Regions from separate parts of the Lactobacillus sp. VURO6/B1 (VP7) genome, predicted to be linked through region 1. Evidence: predicted binding sites of a transcription regulator. Region 1 holds the regulator's gene; the other holds the start of a gene.
The links. The regulator Rex, encoded in region 1, represses fermentation and respiration genes when NADH is low (regulators of the CRP and FNR family bind a similar motif). The targets are predictions, from matches to a motif close to TTGTGAANTANTTCACAA.

Region 2: the regulator Rex is predicted to act here: its motif matches at 1,881-1,898, upstream of ACZ2M0_RS05535 (acyl-CoA dehydrogenase family protein).

Annotation. Positions count from the first base shown of each region.
Region 1 is NZ_JBVOWJ010000007.1:16,380-19,697, forward strand. It holds gene groL (chaperonin GroEL) at 1-489, opposite strand, end outside; gene groES (co-chaperone GroES) at 509-793, opposite strand; gene ACZ2M0_RS04865 (redox-sensing transcriptional repressor Rex) at 955-1,590, opposite strand; gene ACZ2M0_RS04870 (ABC-F family ATP-binding cassette domain-containing protein) at 1,867-3,318, shown strand, end outside.
Region 2 is NZ_JBVOWJ010000008.1:4,786-8,103, reverse strand. It holds gene ACZ2M0_RS05540 (CaiB/BaiF CoA transferase family protein) at 1-442, opposite strand, end outside; gene ACZ2M0_RS05535 (acyl-CoA dehydrogenase family protein) at 545-1,795, opposite strand; gene ACZ2M0_RS05530 (LysR family transcriptional regulator) at 2,157-3,071, shown strand; gene ACZ2M0_RS05525 (nitronate monooxygenase) at 3,095-3,318, shown strand, end outside.

The DNA of each region.
Region 1 (3,318 bases):
TGCGTCAGCGATTAAGTCACCAACTTCTTTTGAGGCTGAAGATACTGAAGCTACTTGAGCAATCTGGTCTTTTGAAGAAACAGTGTGACTAATCTTATGTAATTCGTTAACTACAGCCTTAGTAGCTTTTTCAATACCGCGACGAACACCAACAGGATTAGCACCAGCAGTAACATTCTTCATGCCTTCACGAATGATTGCTTGAGTCAAAACAACAGCAGTAGTTGTACCATCACCAGCAATGTCATTGGTTTTTTGTGCTGCTTCTGCAACTAACTTAGCACCCATATTCTCATAGTGGTCTTTTAATTCAATTGCCTTGGCAATTGTCACACCATCGTTAGTAATGTCTGGGTTGCCGTATGATTGCTCTAAAACAACATTTCTACCCTTAGGACCAATAGTTGCCTTAACAGTGTCAGCTAATTTATCAACACCCTTTAATAGAGAACGTCTTGCTTTTTCTGAAAATTTAATTTCCTTTGCCATGTTTTTCTGCGCTCCTTAATTACTTAACAATTGCTAAAATATCTTTTTCGTGAAGGACTAAATACTTTTCGTCATCATACTTGACATCTGTGCCTGAATACTTGTCGTATAAAACAACGTCACCTTTTTTAACGGTCATAGGAATTTTACTGCCGTTCTCAGCATAACTGCCCTCACCAACAGCAACAACTTCACCTTCTGTTGGCTTTTGTTTAGCATTAGAAGCCAGGACGATTCCGCCTACAGTTTTCTCTTCTTCTTCTTTAACTTTAACGATCACGCGATCACCAATTGGTTGTAACACGTTTGTCCCTCCTAAAATTAAATTATTAATCTATTTTACGTGTCATTAGCACTCCTATCAGTTAAGTGCTAACTTACATTTATGATAATAACCCCTTTTATGAAAAAATGCAAGAAAAAATTAGCACTTTGAGTAAAAAAGTGCTAATTCTATTTTTAGACCTACTTTTTCTTGTCTGAGTCCAGAAAGTAAATTAGAGTTTGTAATTCCGTTGCCAAGTCAACGTTTTGGATTCTAATACCACTTGGAGCAGACAAACGAATTGGCGTGAAATTCATAATTCCTTTGATGCCGGCTTCAACCATATCATCAGCAGTTTTTTGAGCTGTTGTAGAAGGAACAGTCAAAATAGCAATAGAAATCTGCTGGTCACTAAGCTGTTTTTTTAGCTCACTCATATCATAAACAGGAACGCCACTAAGAATCTTGCCCGTAATTTTATCATCAATATCAAAAGCACATGAAATACGGATATTGTTTGTACGCTTGAAATTATAGTTTAATAATGCGTGACCTAAATTACCAACGCCAACCAGGGCAACATTGGTTAAGGTATCTTGGTTTAAAATCTTTTTAAAAAAAGAAAGCAAGCTTTTTACATCATAGCCGTAGCCACGTTTGCCCAATGCGCCAAAGTATGAAAAATCACGTCTGATTGAAGCACTATCTACTTGAACGGCTTCAGATAATTCAGTAGAGGAAACTTTTTCTTTGCCAGCCTCATTTAAAATTATCAGATAGCGGTAATATAGCGGCAGTCTTTTAGCCGTAGCCGTGGGTATTTTGATTTTTTCCATTTAAAAAGCCTCCAACTTGATTAAGTAAATATTTCGTTTTGTGAATTTTTCAGCAATTACTACTATTTTATCTATAAATTTGCGCTATTTGCAAACATTTTTTTCACAATCTATCAAATTTTAGCATAATAGTATCAGGTTGATAATAGAAATTTGTATTTTTACTCTTTTTAATGTAAAAATGCTTTTTTTTACATTTATTTCTTTTATTTATCAATCAAACTCTCCCCCAAGAATTTTGCTACGTATGCTAAAATGGTTTCTAGGTGAAAAATTATGATAATTGCTCAAGGACACGATTTAGAAAAACAATTCGGTGCCAACACATTATTTAAAAATGTCAATTTTTCAATTGACTCAAATGCCAGAATAGGTCTCATTGGACCCAATGGTGTCGGTAAAACGACTTTGCTTAAAATTATGACCGGCGAAGAAGAAGCCACACATGGTGACTTTACAATCAATAAAAATATAGATGTCGGCTATATTGCTCAAGAAAATGATTTAAATGAAAATAAAACTATTTGGGATGAAATGCTGTCTGTTTTTACTCCCCTAATTAATATGGGTAAAAAGATAAGGGATTTACAAGAAGAAATGTCTGCAAATCCGCGAAAAAAGGACCTGCTAAAACAATATGACCAATTGCAATACAGCTTCGAACAACAAGGTGGATACACCTACCAGGCCGATATCAAGAGTGTTTTAAATGGCTTTAATTTTCCTGAAGCAACTTGGACTAAAAAGGTTGGCAGCCTTTCCGGTGGAGAAAAAACACGTCTTTCTTTTGTCAAGTTATTATTACGCAAACCCCCGTTATTATTACTTGATGAACCTACCAACTATCTTGATTTAGACACTCTAGACTGGCTTGAAAATTACCTTAAAAACTATTCTGGTGCTATTTTGGTAGTTTCCCATGATCAATATTTTTTGGATAATTTAGCAACACAGATTTTTGAATTACAATTTGGCAAATTAACTGTGTTTAAAGGAAATTATTCTGCCTACGTCGCTGAACGCCAATTACGTGACCGTCAACAAGAAGAAGCATACGAAAAGCAGCAAGAAAAAATCAAAAAAGACGAAGAATTTATTCAAAAAAATATTGTCAGAGCCAAAACTACTAAGAGAGCACAAAGCCGGCGCAAGCAATTGGAGAAAATGGATAGGATTACTCCCCCAAAGCACAAAAATAAAGTGCGCATAAATTTCCAAAGCGAAAGGCCTTCAGGTAAAGAAGTATTAATTTTGCGTGATTTAACAATTGGCTACCCCACAAAAACAATGGTTCACGATATTTCTCTGCAAATAAATAAGGGCGATCGCGTGGCCGTTATTGGTCAAAATGGTATTGGTAAATCAACTTTACTTAAAACCGTGATGAAGGAGTTAAAGCCGAAAAAAGGTTCAATTAAATATGGAGCATCCCTTGATATCGGCTATTATGATCAGGAACTTCAGGGACTTGATCCAACTAAAACGGTAATCGATACAGTTTGGGACCGGCACAAAACAATGCCTGAAAAAGATGTGAGGTCGATTTTAGCCAGTTTTTTGTTTACGGCAAAAGATATTGATAAAACTGTCGGGCAACTTTCAGGTGGTCAAAAGGCCAGATTAACATTAACTGTTTTGTCACTAGAACATAATAACTTTCTGCTGATGGACGAACCTACTAACCACTTGGATCTTGAAGCCAAGGAGGTTTTAGAACAGGCACTACAG
Region 2 (3,318 bases), on a different contig from region 1:
AAGCAGTTGCATCATAGCCAGCAGAATCTTTTTTAGGGCCAAATTCGCCATAGCCGCGATCTTGTGCAAACACTAATTTAGGAAATTCTTTATGCAGTCCTTCCCAAGTGATTCCCATATGAGCTAAGCTCTTTGTTCTCACTGAGGTTAAAAATACATCTGCGGTTTTTAATAGATCTTTAAAGGCTTGCATCCCTGCAGGAGTTTTCATGTTTAAAGTAATGAATCTTTTATTCATATTAGAAACATCAAAGCCCAAATTCTCATCATCTTCATACTTCATGCCAAAAACTGCACCTTGGGTCCTTCCAGCATCACCCTTAGGAGCTTCAACTTTAATTACATCAGCTCCCCATTCGCCAAGGACTCGTCCTACGGTTGGGGCTGCCAAAAATTGTGTGAGATCAATAACTCTTATTCCTGATAATATTTCGTTAGCCATCTTTTTCTCCAAAACTATATACAACAAAGAGGATTGAACCTTGCAAAGTAAGTTTTAGATTCAGCCCTCCTTGATTTACTCAAATTAATTTAATTAATTACCTTAAAGACTTGATATTGGTGTATTGCCACCGTCTTTAATTAATAAACGACCTGCAGTTAATCTTTGAACGGAACGAGGTCCTTCTTCTAACCACATAGCACGACAATCACGGTAAAGTCTTTCAGCAGGTCCATAAGGATTGTCCTGGAAGTAGCCAATGCCACCAAAAATTTCAAGCATGTAATCAGAAACTAATTTGACAGTATTGATGCTTTCCAATTTGGCTAGAGAAGCTTTCTTAGTAATATCCTTTCCTTCGTCATAATCTTTTGCCAAGTCCCACAGCATTAATCTAAGAGCATGAATGCGCGCCCCCATGTCAGCAATTTCAAAAATGATTGATTGCCGTTTACACAGTGGCTTACCAAAAGTTACACGATCCTTAGAATAAGCAATGGACATTTCTAACATCCGTTGCGCCATACCTAAGTTGGAGTCAGCAATATGAGCACGAGAAAGTGAAAGTGAAGAAATAGCTACTTTCATACCCTCTCCTCTCTTGCCAAGCATATACTTATCAGGTACTCTCATATTAGTGAACTTCAAATCAGCGTGTCCAGCACCACGACAGCCCATCATTAAAGGCATTTCGTTGGATTCAAATCCCGGTGTATTTGTTGGAACAAAGAAAGCTGATAATCTTTCATCTCCTTCTTTATCTGGGTCAGTAACTACAATTAAGTAGGTAAAGTCTGCAACATCTGCATGAGAAATCAACGTTTTTTCACCGTTGATTACCCAGTCATCGCCGTCCTTAACAGCTAAAGTATGAAGGTCTGCTCCAGTACCACCACTCTTTTCGGTTAAAGCAAAATTAGCATAGATTGATTTGTCTTGGAACTTGTTCATATACTTATCTTTAAGTTCTTGACTACCAAAATTATCCAAAATCCGCCAGTTCATATCTGAAGCATGGTGCAAGTGCATTCTAATTCCACCCTGAGTTCTTGAAAATTCTTCTTGAACTTGCAGAATTTGTTTTTCACTAAGACCCCAGCCGCCGTATTCTTTAGGTAGTGCAAAACGATATAAATCATGCTTAATTGCAATTGGGAAAAAGTCTTGCGGAAACTTGCGATTTTCTTCTATGTATGGGGTCATCCTGTCAAACTCGTTTTGTGCCAAGTGGCGAATTTCTTTTAAGTAGTTTTCAAAGTCTTCTTCAGGCATTGATTCACCCGGTTTAGTTTTGTGCATAATTGGAGTTTCTTCATATGCTGGTAATACATGCAACTTCTTTTGTTCTGTCATAATACAATCTCCTTTTTAACTTTTAGTAAATGCTTCTGAAAGCGTTTTTCTATCAACAGTTGTATTATGTTTTAAAAAGTTTAGATTGTAAAATTGATAACAAAGTCATAACTATTAATTTTATAAATACCTTTATGGCTAAATATATTAAAAAAGGCGGGATTCTTAGCATTATTAACTGTACAAATTAAAAAGACTCACCAAATATCGGGAGTCAAATCACTATAAAATCAACACTAATAAACTAATATTAATTTTATCAATATTATTATAAATAATTTTTGTAAGCGTTTTATAAAAAATAGGTATAGCATTTATTTATATAGGTATTGAATATTAAAATAATTTTTGAGGTAATATCATGAATCTAAATCAACTTTACTATTTTCGTGAATTGGCAGATCAAAAACAATACACTAAAGCAGCAGATAGCTTATTTATCAGTCAGCCTACCCTCTCAGTATCGATTAAACAACTTGAAAAAGAATTACACTGCAAACTGTTTAAACACAACGGTCATTACGTGCAATTAACTGAATATGGACGTATCTTTTACGATACTGTTACCAAATCTTTAGACTCTTTAGATCGTGGTAAAAAGAAAATTGAACAGCGTATCAGTCAGGATGAAGGCAATATACATATTGCTGGTATACCCACTGCAATTGGAACTATTTTGCCTAACTTAACTAAGGAATATCAACAAGAAAGTAATATTTCACCTCATTTTATATACCACGATAACCCTTCATATCAGATTTGCGAAGGTATCAAAAATGGCTGGTATGATATTGGAATTTCCTCATTCGTACCAGAATTTAGTTATTTTACTTATATTCCCCTTTACACTGAAGAAATCATTGCCATTGTTTCAAAGGAAAATGACCTGGCAAAAATAAATGAAATCTCTCCTGAAGAACTACAGGGTGAGTCAATTATTACCTACTCTAAAAAAATTCAGATTGGAAAAGACATCACTAATGCTTTACTGGCCAATGCCTCTGATCTGAATATTACGAACAGGCTTCATGATGAGCTGGCAATTGCAGGACAAGTTTTGACCAACGATATCGTTGGTGTAGTGGCAAAAACTATTTATTTGAGCGGTTTCGACATCCACATCATCAAGCTTGACTTGCCCAAAAATACTCGTCAGGTTTACCTGGTATATGATTCAAGTCAAAACTTTTCACCAGAAATAGTTGATTTTATTGACTTTCTTAAAAGTCATAAACCAGATATTCAGAAAATCGTCGACAATATTCCTGTCAAATAAGATTTTAAAAAGGTATAAAACTAATGAATAAAATTTGTCAATTATTGGGAACAAATTACCCTATTGTTCACGAGCCTATCCACACCTTAACAGATGGCAAACTAGTTGCTGCTATTTCAGAATCTGGTGCACTGGGCATTTTAGGTATTAATGCAGGCTATAAGGTTAGAAGTGACGCGACATCAAGCGCTTCTATTTCTAATTCAAATAAAATAGGTACTATTAGCAACAATTCTTTGCTTGATGC